2 regions of the Rossellomorea yichunensis genome follow, and region 2 is predicted to be linked to the other one. Evidence: riboswitches for the same ligand, from Rfam matches in the RefSeq annotation. Region 2 holds a riboswitch; the other holds the start of a gene.
What was found. Region 2 has a riboswitch for S-adenosylmethionine ahead of RSX31_RS08865 (methionine ABC transporter ATP-binding protein). Riboswitches for the same ligand answer to the same signal wherever they lie in the genome.
Positions count from the first base shown of each region.

Region 1: it holds a riboswitch for S-adenosylmethionine, as region 2 does, so the genes downstream of both, metK (methionine adenosyltransferase) here and RSX31_RS08865 (methionine ABC transporter ATP-binding protein) in region 2, are expected to answer to the same signal.

Region 1 is NZ_JAVYAD010000003.1:41,428-49,583, reverse strand. Features, by position in the region: gene RSX31_RS08155 (tetraprenyl-beta-curcumene synthase family protein) at 1-441, opposite strand, end outside; gene RSX31_RS08150 (alpha/beta hydrolase) at 456-1,259, opposite strand; gene RSX31_RS08145 (gamma carbonic anhydrase) at 1,344-1,859, shown strand; gene metK (methionine adenosyltransferase) at 2,081-3,283, opposite strand; SAM riboswitch class I at 3,496-3,640, opposite strand; gene pckA (phosphoenolpyruvate carboxykinase (ATP)) at 3,966-5,555, shown strand; gene RSX31_RS08130 (lmo0937 family membrane protein) at 5,609-5,758, opposite strand; gene RSX31_RS08125 (GNAT family N-acetyltransferase) at 5,995-6,783, shown strand; gene RSX31_RS08120 (biotin transporter BioY) at 6,827-7,393, opposite strand; gene RSX31_RS08115 (hypothetical protein) at 7,483-7,665, opposite strand; gene metE (5-methyltetrahydropteroyltriglutamate--homocysteine S-methyltransferase) at 7,775-8,156, opposite strand, start outside.
Region 2 is NZ_JAVYAD010000003.1:199,979-208,134, reverse strand. Features, by position in the region: gene RSX31_RS08880 (M20 family metallopeptidase) at 1-32, opposite strand, end outside; gene RSX31_RS08875 (MetQ/NlpA family ABC transporter substrate-binding protein) at 45-881, opposite strand; gene RSX31_RS08870 (methionine ABC transporter permease) at 893-1,555, opposite strand; gene RSX31_RS08865 (methionine ABC transporter ATP-binding protein) at 1,545-2,570, opposite strand; SAM riboswitch class I at 2,690-2,794, opposite strand; gene RSX31_RS08860 (helix-turn-helix domain-containing protein) at 3,544-4,776, shown strand; gene RSX31_RS08855 (hypothetical protein) at 5,190-5,498, opposite strand; gene RSX31_RS08850 (DUF2812 domain-containing protein) at 5,521-6,078, opposite strand; gene RSX31_RS08845 (PadR family transcriptional regulator) at 6,091-6,399, opposite strand; gene RSX31_RS08840 (DUF2599 domain-containing protein) at 6,736-7,374, opposite strand; gene RSX31_RS08835 (DUF2599 domain-containing protein) at 7,526-8,125, opposite strand.

The DNA.
Region 1 (8,156 bases), 160 kb from region 2:
TTCAAGAACCGACTGACAGGTAAGCACTAAATCCCTCAGATACCCCCCGTCATCCTGATCGGCCCTTAAAGCATAGTAATTGACAGGCACAGCGCCCACCGTCAGGGCGTCTTTCATGGATTGATGAAGAAGGGCAAAATCGTCGGGATCCAGGGAAACGCTTCGATCACACAGATTATCCAAATAATCGCTTATCGTTTGATAGGCGACGATGAATCGAATCGTTTCTTCTTTCTTGTCCAGTGCCAGCAGGGAAAGGATCGATCCACCTTCACAGTGAAACGTTTTATGTTCGATACTGGCAAGGGCCTGACTTCTTAATTCCTGATTGGGGATCGATTCAGCCCGCCTTTTCCACTCATCTAATTCTTTATGAACAATCGGAAAAACATTTCGGTATACTCTTGTCATTAACGAAAAGGGATCACTTGGTATGGACACCTTTACCACCTCTTTTACAAAATGTATCCTAGCGCTTTCAAACGACTTTCAATGAAAATTTTGGAGTACTCAAAGATATCTTCTCTTTCTGGTTCATTATAGATTTCATGATAGCATTTCGGCCATTCTTTGTAATGCATTTCAGATAAAGACAGTTCGTTGAACCACTTTTTCACTGCTTTTTTATCGACGATTTTGTCGTCACCAGCCTGCAACACGAGCAGAGGGACGTCAGGCATTTTTTCCAAGTTTACAAAAGCCAGTTTTATCGCTTGGGCGAGCTCCCTGTACCAGCGGACAGACACCTTGGTGATATAGAGTGAATCGTTGCTGTCAATTTCACGTACATCTGCATTTCTCGTTGCCATATCGATCGTTAATCCTGATGGGAATTTCACCATGGGAGCGATCTTATTTAAACCGTGGGACAAGAGCTCGATCGGCTTTGACGGGGTCGTGACCAAGCCTAAACAAGGTGAGGACAATATCACCCCTGCCAGGTTCACATGGGATTCCTGAAGCATACGGACCGCAACAAGCCCACCCATACTATGACCAATCAGAAATACAGGCAATTCAAATTGGTACGCCGCCTGTACCCAATCTTTCACTTCAACTATATATTCATCGAACGAATCGATATGTCCTCTTTTACTTCTTGAAGTCATCCCCTGACCTGGTAAATCCCCCATGATGACATGGAAACCTGTTGCACGCCACATTTCAATGAGCCACCCGTACCGACCATGATGCTCCATTGCTCCATGAACGATGACGATGACTGCCTTTGCTTCTTGATCTGTTTCCCATTTCCACATGGCAATTCCTCCTTAATAGTTCTCTATGTGAATGAATTCTGCTACCATTATTATAGTAAATATTCTTGAAAGGGGTAGTATAAAATGCTCTATCCATATTATGATAAAAAACCAATCATCGCTCACTCGGCATACATTGCCGATTATGTCACCATTTCCGGGGATGTGGAGATCGGTGAAGAGTCCAGCATCTGGTTTAACACCGTCATCAGAGGGGACGTCGCTCCAACGAAAATCGGTAATAAAGTAAATATACAGGATAATTCCATTCTTCATCAGAGCCCAAATAACCCTCTTATTCTTGAAGATGAAGTAACCGTAGGCCATGGAGTGATTCTACATAGCTGCAAAATCCGAAAGAAAGCATTGATCGGCATGGGGTCGATCATTCTCGATAATGCTGAAATTGGAGAAGGAGCATTTATCGGGGCAGGAAGCCTTGTTCCACAAGGCAAAGTCATTCCACCCAACACACTGGCATTCGGTCGGCCAGCAAAAGTGGTGAGAGAGTTAAATGAACATGACATTAGCGAAATGAAGCGAATTTCGAAAGAATACGCAGAAAAAGGACAATATTATAAAAGCATCAACCCATTTTAATATCCTATACTTGGGATACCCCAACCTTCCTGAGAATACTCATGGAATATTTTCTTGCAGGCGGGTCCCCGTTTCGGATTCAACTGCCATTTTCAAAATATATCTGCCATAATCTCGATATACCTGCCATTCGGCACAACAAACTTCCCCACCGTCGTACCATATCGTAAAAAAAGACCAACACCCTGATAAGTGTTGGTCTCTTCTATCTCTATCTTTCCTTATTCGCTTAACGCTTCCGCTTTTAATGCTTCCGCTTTATTCGTACGCTCCCAAGGTAGATCAATATCGTTACGGCCAAAGTGTCCGTAAGCAGCTGTCTGCTTGTAAATCGGACGACGAAGGTCCAGCATTTTGATGATTCCTGCAGGACGCAGATCAAAGTTATTGCGAACAACGTCAATTAGAACGTCTTCTGATACTTTACCTGTTCCAAATGTATCAATTGAAATGGATACCGGTTGAGCAACACCGATTGCATACGCTAATTGAACTTCACATTTTTCAGCAAGTCCTGCTGCCACAATGTTCTTCGCTACATAACGTGCTGCATAGGCTGCAGAACGGTCCACTTTCGTTGCATCTTTACCAGAGAATGCACCGCCACCGTGACGAGCGTATCCGCCGTATGTGTCAACGATGATTTTACGTCCTGTTAACCCTGCATCACCTTGTGGTCCGCCGATAACGAAACGACCAGTCGGGTTGATGAAGTATTTTGTTTGCTCATCGATCAATTCTTTCGGTACAACAGGATCGATGACATATTCTTTTAGGTTACGTTGGATTTGCTCAAGCGTCACTTCAGGATGATGCTGAGTTGAGATAACGATCGTGTCAATACGAACCGGCTTATCGTTTTCATCATATTCAACGGTTACTTGAGTTTTTCCGTCCGGACGTAAGTAAGGAAGGATTTCTTCTTTACGAACTTCAGTCAGACGACGGGAAATTTTGTGGGCGAGGGAAATCGGAAGAGGCATAAGCTCTTTCGTTTCATTACAAGCGAATCCAAACATTAACCCCTGGTCACCTGCACCGATTGCATCAATTTCTTCATCCGTCATTTGACCTTCACGAGCTTCAAGTGCCTGATCTACACCTTGAGCGATATCAGCAGATTGCTCATCGATGGATGTTAATACAGCACATGTCTCGGCATCAAAGCCATATTTCGCACGAGTATAGCCAATTTCACGGATCGTTTCACGAACGATTTTGGGAATATCGACATACGTACTCGTTGTAATTTCACCCGCAACAAGAACAAGACCCGTCGTAACAGACGTTTCACATGCTACACGAGCATTCGGATCATTTGTAAGAATTGCATCAAGAATTGAATCAGAGATTTGGTCACAAATTTTATCTGGATGTCCTTCGGTTACGGACTCAGATGTAAACAGACGACGTTTAGTTGACATCAAGGTTCCTCCTTAAGCATAATTGTTAGACTTTGATCTAACAAAACATTAAACAGATACGGTACTCATTCCCTAAGTAGTATGAAGTAAACATGGTTTTTTTATAAAAAAATCATGCATTATGTGCATTTGATCCACTATAAACAGAAAAAACCCTTCCTCATGATTAAAGCATTAGAGGAAAGGTTTCAGATCATAGCCGCGCCTTTTCTCTCTTATCGTTCAAGGTTCTTGGACCTTGCCTCAGTTTAGCACCTTCGCTTAATCGGATCGTTTCAAAAGAATAAGATCCATTAACTATTTAGCAGGTTGCTGGGTTTCATAGGGTCTGCTCCCTCCACCAGCTCAGGATAAGAGTATCCGTTCAAGGAACTATGATAACGTTTCGTACAAATGGTGTCAACTTTTTTTCTAGTGACATGTTTAACCATTCAAGCTTGGTCTTTTCATGATTCAAACCTATCTTGGCCTCTTAAAATAACCTAATTAGGCAATGAGGCTAAACATTATGATTTTTTCTTCATATATATAAGAAGGTACAAGCTATTTTCGGACAAAAAATGTGACAATATGAAGACACATTATAAAATTGAATAAATAGTATAGACTAATGATTCAATTGTGTTATACTATTTTTGTGAAGCAAACGAGATCATTAAATTTATATAAAGGAAGGGTTCTAATGAATTCAGTGAGCATGTCTAATGAATTAACAGAATTACTTAACGGTCAAAACATTCAGGAACAATTATCTGTTTCCCAACTAGTTGAAAAAGTCCTTCAACGAAATGAAGGCGCTTTAACATCATCAGGTGCAGTCAGAGCAGAAACTGGTAAATACACAGGACGCTCTCCTAAGGATAAATTCATTGTAGAAGAACCATCCACGAAGGATAAGATTGAGTGGGGTTCTGTCAATCAACCAATCTCTTCAGAATCATTCGATAAACTATATACAAAAGTATTAGATTACTTAAAAGAAAAAGAAGAAGTATTTTCTTTCAAAGGGTTCGCAGGTGCTGACCCAAAACATAGACTACCGATTCAAGTGATCAACGAATTCGCTTGGCATAATCTTTTCGCTCACCAATTATTCATTCGCCCTACAGAAGAAGAGCTAAAAGGTCATCAATCAGAATTCACCGTCGTTTCTGCCCCGAACTTCAAGGCAGATCCAGCAGAAGATGGAACTCACTCTGAAACATTTATCATTGTATCATTTGAAAGAAGAATTGTCCTAATAGGTGGAACTGAGTATGCAGGTGAAATGAAGAAATCGATCTTCTCTGTCATGAACTACGTACTTCCAGAATCCGATATCCTTTCCATGCATTGTTCTTCAAATGTCGGACGTGAAGGAGATGTGGCATTGTTCTTCGGTTTATCCGGTACAGGCAAAACGACATTGTCCGCAGATCCGAACCGTCGTTTAATCGGCGATGATGAGCACGGATGGTCTCCTAACGGTGTATTCAATATCGAAGGCGGCTGCTACGCTAAGTGTATCGGTCTGACACGTGAAAAGGAGCCACAAATCTTTGATGCGATCCGTTTCGGTTCTGTCCTTGAAAACGTGGTTCTAGATGACAATTCCCGCATCGCTGATTATGAGGATAACACGTTAACAGAAAATACTCGTGCTGCGTACCCTCTTCAAGCGATGGATAACATCGTTGAACCAAGTGTTGCAGGACATCCAAATACCATTGTATTCTTAACCGCTGATGCATTCGGGGTATTACCTCCGATCAGCAAGCTGACGAAAGAACAAGCAATGTATCACTTCTTGAGCGGATATACATCGAAGCTTGCAGGTACTGAGCGCGGGATCACTTCACCGCAAGCCACTTTCTCGACATGCTTTGGTTCACCATTCCTGCCACTCCCGGCAACTCGTTATGCTGAGATGCTTGGGAAGAAAATCGATGAGCACAATGCACAAGTATTCTTAGTGAACACTGGTTGGACCGGTGGAGAATACGGTGTTGGTAACCGCATGAAGTTATCTTACACCCGTGCTATGATTCAAGCAGCTCTTGAAGGGGAACTCACTCACGTTGAAACTGAAACGGACGACATCTTTGGTCTGAACATCCCTGTTCACGTTCCTGGTGTTCCTGACGAAGTGCTTCAACCAAAGAAAACCTGGTCCAATGAAGCAGCCTATGAAGTGAAGGCAAAAGAACTTGCCCACAAATTCAACGAAAACTTCAAGAAATTCTCAAACGTACCATCTGAAATCGAACTTAAAGGCGGCCCGGCCGTAAAATAGTCTATATAACAAAGGTCCGTCCCTCTATTTTGAGGGACGGACCTTTGTTATGGTTATAATCCTTTTTTACGCCCGGTGATTCTGTTAAATAAAAAGACAACAATGGCAATAACAAGTAAAACATGGATGATGGCTCCTCCGATTTTAAAAATCAATCCGAGTAACCAAAGGACTAAAAGAATTCCAATAATGGTCCAAAGCATGAGTTTCCCTCCTAGTAACTGTGTTTGATGCTAAGATTCCCTATTTTAATGAATTTAAAACCACGCATGGTATTTCATAAGAAAAGTGTAGCTATTCATAACTTCTGTTAGTCCAACTGAAATTATTCAATTTACATCATTTGTATCGTCTATTAATCAAATTCCCCTAAAAATAACTCTTTACTAAATATTTCTAATTTTGGTATGATAATGATTATTTACAGGGGGGAACCAAGATGATCAGACAGCTTACAGAACAAGATCATGATATTTGCCAGCAACTCATTCATAAGCAGCCGGCTGAGAATTTGTTTATTATCGGGGACATCGAAGCCTTCGGATATGAACAGGAATTCCAGAAAATCTGGGGCGACTTTGACGCGGAAGGGAATTTGAGGGGAATCCTCCTTAAGTACAGAGAAAACTTCATCCCTTTTTCCATGGGGGAATTTGATGCGGAAGGGTTTGCCGCAATCATTAATGAGACTGAAGACTACAGTATCGTTTCTGGATTAAAAAGGATCGTGACGCAGGTTGAACCCTTTTTATCCAGAGAAATTAAATCAATAAGACATATGCACTATGCGAAATGTGACAACACGGAATCAATGGATCGACAAGACCTGCCTCATGTACAACAGGCTACCCTCACTGATCTACCTAAACTTGTGGACCTATTGAACAGCATCCCTGAATTTAGTGGTGGCGATTTTTCTGTAGAAGAAAGAAAACATAGCATGGAGGCCGGTGTTTCGAGAAGCTATTATGTAGAAGAAGACGGTAAATTTGTTTCTTCTGCTTCCACAACCGCCGAAAACAGTATGTCTGCGATGATTGTCGCTGTCTGCACACATCCTGAGCATAAGAAAAAAGGGTATGCCACCGAGTGCATGACGAAGCTATGTCGTGACGTACTAGAAGAAGGAAAAGAGTTATGCCTATTCTATGATAATCCTGAAGCAGGAAAAATTTATAAGCGAATCGGATTCAAGGATATTGGCTATTGGTCTATGTATAAATTTTAGTCATAAAAAAGTTGACTCCCAACAAGGAGTCAACTTTTTTTCATTATGCTGCTGCTTTCCGATTCCCGATCAATCTCGCCTGAACCAGTCGTTGTCTTACAGTGATTCCAATCCAGCTGGCCAGGAATGCTTTGATAAGTCCAACAACGATAAATGGATATACCCCAGCTGCCATTGCCTGATTCCAGCTAAGGTCGGCTACGAATTTCAGTTGAATGGTACCCAGGATCAACGTAATGATCATTCCGACTGTATTGGCAATCATCGCCATCGGTATGGTGAATTTTGTTTTCTCAAGAATGAAGCCTGTAAAGAAAGCCGCTATGATAAAGCCGAAAATATAGCCTCCCGTAGGACCGACCAGTACCTGTGCCCCTCCACTGAAGCCTGCAAATACAGGAACACCGACTGCTCCGAGGGCTGCATAGCATACCATGGCGAACGCACCATATCGGCTTCCAAGAATCGTCGCTGTAATTCCTACTGCTAATGTTTGCCCGCTGATTGGAACGAGTGGCAGTGGAATCTCGATTTGAGCGAAAATCCCCGTAATCGCAGCAAAGATGGCACAGTGAATGATCACCCTTAGTTTTTCTCCGTTCACTTTCAAATCCCCCTTGCGTATGTAAACTATGTATAACATTAAGTTAACACAATTCAAAGGATTTTGGGAAGCTTATTTTTTTCTCCCTCTAAAATTTAACTGGGAGCATAGACATTGCATATCTTTTCTTCCGCCTGCCATGCTAAAGCGGTTTTTAATGAAACCCTCCCTTTTGGGAACTCATCGATCCCCTTATCACTCACCAAATATAGGATAGTGCGATTTGGCTGATGTTCATTAAATACTTGAATGATTCTTCCTATGGCTATGTATGGCATTTTCTTTTTATCTCCTTATGAGCAGGACGCAATTCTTTTCAACTGCGCCCTGCATTTTGAAAAGGTGGATCAAAGGAACGTAATCATCGGTACTCGATCATATTGACAATTATCCTTCCTTTTTCATGAGCATCTCTTCACGCACTTGTTCCGCCGCTTCCACCATGGTTTTAAGAGCTGATACCGTCTCATCGATCCCACGTGTTTTCAAACCACAATCCGGGTTGACCCAGAATAAATCGGCATCCAGCACTTCAAGAGCCCGGTGTATATTACGGATTAATTCTTCACGCTTCGGCACCCGGGGACTGTGTATGTCATATACCCCCAGTCCAATCCCTTTGTCATACGTATTGTCTTCAAAAACTTGGATTAATTCCCCATGACTTCTTGAGGTTTCAATCGAGATGACATCAGCATCCAGATCACTGATGGCATCTATAATATCTTCAAAATCCGAATAGCACATATGTGTATGGACCTGGGTTTGG
Region 2 (8,156 bases):
TTACGATCGGCAATCGCTGCTGGTTGACTCATCTCTTTTCCCTCCTAATGCAATTCACTGACCGGCACGAATGTCGGGATCAGGGAATCTTTGTATGTTTTCTTGATATGTTCCGCTACGTCATCTTCCTGATAGAGCTCCACAATCTTTTTATAGGTTTTATTGTCTTTCTCTTTTTCCTGCGCCGCGATGATATTGATGAATGGCTTGGATTCCGCACCTTCGATATAGATGCTGTCGTCAACCGGTACGAACCCAGCTTCAACAGCCACACCATTATTGATGATCGATGCTGCAACATCCGGCAGTACCCTCGGTGTCTGGGCAGCGACGACCGGTGTGAATTCAAGGTTTTTCGGGTTTTCTTTTATGGCTTCGAGACCCTGTGACTGATCAAATCCTTCTTTCAGTTCGATCAAGCCTGCTTCCTCCAGTAGGAGAAGGGCACGGCCAAGGTTCGTCGCCTCTTGAGGAACGGCTACTTTACTGCCTTTCGGTAAGTCTTCTACCGATTTATATGTTTCCGAATAGATTCCCATCGGCGCGATGATCGTCGAGCCGATCGGTACAAGGTCCAGATTATGTTCTTCAACGAAAGAATCAAAATACGAAATCGTCTGGAAGGCGTTCAGGTCGATATCCCCATCGGCCAGCGCCTGGTTCGGTCTCACGTAATCGGCAAACTCCACAATCTCGATTTCAATCCCTTCCTTCGCAGCTTTCTCCTTCATATACTCCCAAATCGGCACCCCAGATCCATTCACTCCGACTTTAACGACTTCTTTTTCACCTGAACCGGATGCGCTGTCTCCCGAGCAGCCGCTCAATATAAGGGTGATTAATAGAATGGCGATACTCGCCAGGCTGATTGATTTTTTCATATTCCTCTCTCCTAACGTCTCCTGATGATTTTTGATAAGGTATTCCCTGCTGTCTGCAGTCCCTGCACCATCACGATTAAAATGATGACGGTGACGATCATGACGGATGTTTCAAATCTCTGATATCCGTAAGCGATGGCCAGATCCCCGAGGCCACCGCCTCCGACTGCCCCGGCCATGGCCGATGCACCGACAAGGCCGATGGTCGCGATCGTGATATTCAGGACCAATGTACTCAATGCTTCCGGAATGAGTATCCCGAAGATGATCTGCCACGGCCCGGCCCCCATGGACTCCGCCGCTTCAATGACACCCGGTTCCACTTCAAGGAGCGAGCTCTCTATCAGTCTTGCAATATACGGTGCCGCAAATACGACAAGCGGCACGACGGCTGCCGCCGTTCCGATCGATGTGCCCACTACCAATCTTGTAAAGGGGATGATGGCCACCATCAAGATGATGAACGGGACCGAACGGAACACGTTAATGATGCTGCTCAATACGGAAAAGACGACTTTATTTTCAAGTAAGTGCCCCTTCCGCGTGACCACGACTATGATGCCGAGGGGAAGCCCAATCAACGTTGCAAACAGGAGGGAGAATGACACCATCGCCACGGTATCCCATGTCGCTTCTATAATTTTCGGCCAAAATAATTCCCAGTTAACTTGCACGCTTCTCCACCTCGCTTACGAATAATCGGTTCTTCCAATAATCCAGGATCTCTTCCGTTTCTTTCTTGCTGCCAATGATCTGTACGATGAGATTCCCGAACGGCTTACCCTGGAGTTCCGTGATCTGGCCGAATAACACATTGATGTGGGCATCGAATTTCTTTGCCGTTTCGGAAAGGATCGGCGTGCCCGTCGAATCCCCTTTGAAAATGAGGCGGCAGATGCGCCCTTCTTTGCTGTCATTCAATTTGTCGAGAACCGATGCCGGCAGCTGATCATTCATGACACTCTTCACAAAATTTTTCGTCGTCCGGGTCTGCGGGTTGGAGAAGATATCGAAGACGCTTCCTTCTTCAACGATTTCTCCATTTTCCATGACAGCGACCTTATCACAGATTTCCCGGATGACCCCCATTTCGTGGGTGATCATCACAATCGTAATGCCATACTCCGCGTTGACTCTCTTTAATAAGTTCAGAATCGAATCCGTCGTCTGGGGATCAAGTGCGGATGTTGCTTCATCGCAGAGCAGAATCGAAGGCGATGTCGCCAGGGCTCTTGCTATCCCCACCCTTTGCTTCTGCCCTCCTGACAGTTGATCAGGATAATGCTTCGCTTTATCTTCAAGTCCGACAAACACGAGCAGCTCCTTTACTCTCTCGCTGATCTTTTCTTTTGGCCATTTTGCAAGTTTCAGAGGATAGGCGATATTCCCTGCCACCGTCCGGGATTGAAACAGATTGAAATGCTGAAAAATCATCCCGATGCGGTGCCGCTCTTTCCTCAGATCGATTGCCGACTGATCTTTCAGGCTGCGCCCCTCTATGAAAATATCACCCGATGATGGTTTCTCTAAAAAATTGAGACAGCGGACAAGCGTGCTTTTTCCCGCTCCGCTGAATCCGATCACTCCATAAATCTCTCCCCTCTTCACTTCGAAGGAAACATTCTTCAAAGCGGTGAATGGTCCATCCTTCGCCTCGAATACTTTCGTAACATTCTGAACTCTGATCATACAGGACTTGCTCCTTTCGCTATGTATTCTTCTTGAAGCCTGTGTTTGAAGGACATGGCTGAAAATAAAAAGTGCCCCCCTTCATAAGAAGAGAGGCACAAATATGTATATGTCCACTCTTCTCATCTTTCAAGTCATATGACTTGATGGAATTGGCACGGTATTCATAAGAACCCGTTGCCGAGGTATCGCAGGGCCAGTCCCTCCACCTCTCTGGATAAGAAGATATTGCTTTATTAAGTTAAAGTTATGATACGTTTAAGCATTAGGGTCATGGTAAAGGATTTCAATTGGTTTGTCAATCCTGTTTTTGAATTAATTGTATTACGGAGGACTAATCAAATGGGGCATTTTAACCAGTTTTCAACTAGTTGTTGAACTTTTTTACCTTTTTACTGGGAAGTATATTGATGATTGACACAAAAGACCATGTAAACGTTGTCCGGCTCTCCATTAATGTCCCTTTTTATTGAAGATGGATATAACTTTATTCATTCAGTTTTATGAGGGCATAGTATGTATCGTGTAAGAACTCATTATTTTCATCATTAAGTAACTAACTTTCACCGTCTTTTTCGAAGTGGAGTCCACCCATGGTTTGTTTCCAGACCTTTATATTCCACTCATATTCCTCCTTTTCACACGAATAACATAGGCTAAAACAACCATATAATAAATTTCACCCTACTCGTCGCAAGATATTAATGTTGAAAAAATTAAAGGTTTTCCCCTAAATAATCTTCATTTTTCTTATTTTAGTTTCAGGCATAATACCATTCTATTCTATTGATTCTACATAGCCTAAACGTTCATTAGCTGCAGGAAAATGTAAGAAAAAATACTTGTTTTAAAGCACTTAAAAAGTTTTTGACGCTTCTCTCAACCAGTCTTGTAAATTACATTTTCACACAAAATGTTACAAATTCTGATAATATGTAGGTAAAAGGAGGTGTGAAATATACAAGAGTTTACTTTGGGAAGTCGAATTAAATTCGAGAGAAAAAAGCAAGAGATCCCTCAATCCGCTCTGGCCTATGGGGTATGTTCAATATCTTATCTTAGTAAAATTGAAAACGATAAGATAAATCCGAATCCTGAAATCGTTTCTCTTATTTGCGATAAGCTAAATATACAGAACATCCAATCAGATGATCCTAGAAAGCTAATTCCAAGATTTAGAGATGATATCGAGAGGTTATATACTGCAATAAAATATTCTGGAGAAGAAGAAGTCGTATCCTTATTCAACAGGATTGAGAAAGATTATGAATCACTTACTCTCCCTTCATTCTATCTTGTGAAGAAACTATTTTCATTAAGAATCGACTTGCTAAGGGGTCTAGTTGAAAGGTCTGAACAAACCTATTCAGAAATCCTGAATTTAACTGAATATCTCGACCCATTTTCATTTGATTTTTATCATAGGTTCTGTGGATTATATAACTACATGCTCGGAGACCTAAAACTTTCTCTCCATCACTACAAAGAAGCAGAACTATCATTGGAGAGACAGGACATCGAAGAGGTATATTACCAGATGGGCCTGGTATATACTAAACTTGAAAATATATCTTTATCGACCTATTACACAACCATGGCTCTCTCTCGATATGAGAATATATTAAATTACAGATTATGTAAAAATTGCAATCTTCTCCTGGCAGTAAACTATCGCAAAATGGGGGAAAACGATAAAGCTTTAGCTATGTACCAGGCCATCTTAAATGGATTAGACAATAATTCAGATGAAAAATTAAAAGCCAAAGTATTTCACAATATGGGTCTCATACATAACCAAATGGAGAAGTATATAGAAGCGGTAAAATATTATAAGAAATCTATTTCTTATAAAGGGGAGAGCGGGGACCCAAGTAATACCTTGTACCTTTTAGCTAAAACCCATTTACATCTGGAAGAATACAGAGAGGCTCAGGAAATCGCTTTAGAAGGACGTAGATATTCTTCTAATAAAGAAAACACCGAATATCTTATCAAATTTCAAGTTCTTCAATTTTTCATAGAAAAAACTGAGAAGTCCGCCGCTTTTGAGGAATACATGCAATCAACCGCTTTACCACACTTTAAAGCAAAAAAAGATCGGGCAACCGTAGTTGAGTTCACTCAATTATTAGCTGATTATTACGAGAACAACCACAAGTACAAAAGTGCTTACCTATTACTTAAAAACCTATCAAAGGAGAAATGAAAATGAAACTCAAATTAAAGTCTTTATTTATTACTACACTCTTATTACTAGTCGGCACTACTGTTGCAACATCCACATTTGCTGACGATGAACTACCAGATCCTCGAGTGGGCGATATTAATACAATGACGGTCAACACATCTTCTTCAAAGTAATCTATCGTCATAAATGTTCTGTTATGTATTAAGCAACCTCCCCTAAGCCATATTAATGAGGAGGTTGCTTTTGTTCAATTCAGCCTTTATATGGAATCAAATAATTAAACCCCTTTGATTATTAGTGGTAAGAAGTTCGTTCGAGAGCGAAAAAAAGCCTATTTGCAGTTGATTTTTCGATGCCCAATAAACATTGTTTTGAGCTGTAAGCCCTAATACAATTAAAGTGCTTATTCCTGTTCCCCTGAGTTACTATCATTATCTTTTTTTGTTATATACAATTGCAGTAATTACATTAAGTCCTATAGTTCCTATAGCTAGTAGGGATGAAAGACGGACCACACCTTTAGAAGTGTCCATAAGCGCTGACCAATCCTCTATTCTGACTAAGTAATCATTGTATAAAATTTGAAAAATCAGGGCTACTACACAGGCACTAATACTTACTATAGAAAATATAACCCAAGTATTGTTATTTTCTTTATTGCGCTTTGCCAGACTTGCAATAGGCAATATCCATGCAATCAAACCTAACAAAAGACTACCGATATTTAAGAAACCATACATTGTCATGTCTCCTTTCTAAATTTTAATTTTCTTCAATTATTTTCTTAAGTTTGATAAAGCCCGATAAATACTTCGTTGAGTAAAGAGTTAGCATTAATCCTCCAAGCGATACCAGCGATACAATGAAAATGATTCCTAATGGGAAAAATCTATAATGAAACATATTTAATGCTAATACACACGAAACTAAAACGGAAATGACCGATAGCGGTATAAGTTGAACTAACTTACGTTTGATAATCTTTCTGCACATAGCGATTTTCGTTTCTCGATCACTGAATATTTTCTCTTCGCTACACTGTAGAGCAGGTGTTGAAAAATAAAAGCTACCGTCTTTTTCAGTGATGAAGTCCCATCCAAAATCAGCAAATAATTGTACATATTCACTTTTACGCTGTTCTTTAGGATTAAAGTCAATCTGATAGGTAACAGCTTCTTTATTGCATTCTTCAAAAAAGTATCTCTTACCTTTTATATCAGTCAATCTCCATCCTGCATCGTGTTGGGATGATAAATATTCTTGCTCCTCCTCAAAATCTGAAATATAGAAATTCTTTCTGATTGATTTCTTCTTAAGCATAATAATATCCCCCTATGCTCTAGTGTTTTTGTATAATCTCTCAATACGCATGATTTCTATGTCTAAGATTTCACGTCCTAAATCAGTGATTTTATAAAACTTTCGCTTGCTCTCTGTTTTCACAAAAACAATTAGTCCATCTTTTTCCATTTTGGACAAACTAGTATAAACCGTCCCTGCACCTAAAGCTATTTCACCATCTGTAAGATCTTTCACATATTTCATGATACTATAACCATGCATTTCATTTTGCAAAGCAAACAGAATATAAAAGCTAGTTTCTGTCATTGGCATATAAAATCTACGTATTCTTTTGTCCAATTAAACACCACCTTTTTATATCGTAGTATGATATAAAAATTATATCGTACTACGATATAATTGTCAAAACCTCATTTGCGACGAAAGCTTGCTGCAAGCACTCCCACCCCAAGGTAGTAACGGACACGTTTTTTTGCTATTACTGAAGCAGGGGAACAGCAAAAAAGTACCCACCCTAAGTTGATGTGGTGCTAATAGATTGAGTGGTCGGTATTACCAAAAAAGTGCTCCTATAAATAGGAACACTTTTCTTATAGCTTTGTATAAGCCATCTACCGGGCTACCTTTCTTAAGTGAAAAAGTTGTTTTTACCAAAAACGTATTTATTACATTTAATTACTCTGGATTGCAACGTGATGTAAACATTTTCGTTCCAGAAACAATCGGTCTACCCACCTCTAAATCCCAGCTTCCTGCTACTGCACCAAAAACATCATAATCCCAGTGGCATTTATATTGGTTCCATAGGCTTCCGTTGTCGTTGCGGATACCATAATAATTTCTTCCTAATTCATCCCAAGCAGCCTCCATTGTTGGTCCCCAAAGTCTGACGGACCACTTTGGTTCCATTGAATATGTCCAATAATCACCACGTTTATGATACCATACGTCATTAAAGTATTCGTCAAGATTTCCGCTAAGACTTGCGATTTGCACCATAGAGTTATCGCTAAGACTTGCATTTTTCACCATAGTGTTATCGCTTAAAAGACGCTTAACTACATCATTTTGCTCCTCTTCTGGAAAGGTTTCTAAATAAGCTTCCAGTCTCTCTCCAATTTCATCAATCCATTCACGGTTATCTTCTTCGTATTGAGTTCTTTCCTCAGAAGGTACAGCGTCAATTGTTGCGATTGCGTCCTTTAAGTACTCAAATTCATTCGTTTCAGTTGCTGCGGAAGCGGGAGTGAAATTGCCCAACACCATCAGTGTAGTTAATGCGATGAAAACCATTTTTTTAAATTTGTTTTTCATTATTGTTTCTCCTCTCATAAAAAATAATTTGTAGTTTTTAATTCAGTTTTTTAAGAAACGTTTCAATACTTTATTGCCCGTCGGTTCTTCAAAATGTTGCCTCTCTCAACCGACTCTCGCATTTAGTGGGTAAAGGGGGTTATTTTTTTTATTATGGATTACACAAAGCAGCAATTGTCTTAATTAAACCTACATCTGGTCGCCCTTGTTCAATATCCCAATCTGATTCAATGAACGCTTCAAAATGGCACCAATATTGATCTTCCAAACTATTTGTATCAATGTTTGAATAATAGTTTGTCAGTTCAGTCCATCCAGCACTAGCATAAGATCTCAACAATCTAGTAGATGTTTTTGGCCACATACTATAAGTCCACATACCATTTCTTTTGTGAAAATAATGATCGTTGAAATATTTGGAAGAGACAGCCATTGTACTAAATTGATTATCTCCATCACGTAAATTTAACAATTCAGCTTCTTTTTCATCTTCAGGAACACTAGCCATATGAGCATCAAGTCTGTCGTTTACGTCAGCAATCCACTCTTTATTTTCTTCGTAAAAACTCTCTAGTTCATCAGGGCTTACACTTTCAATTTTTGCAATATCCTTTTCCAGTTTATCAATTTCCGTTTTCTCTTGTTTCAGTTGATCAACATTCATATTTCCTTTAGTGTTCTCAGCGGCGAAAGCAGCAGACGTACTTAGACTCATAATTGCTACAAAGAACAAAACAATTAACTTCTTCATCCAATTTCCCCTCTCTGTTTTTAGTTATGTA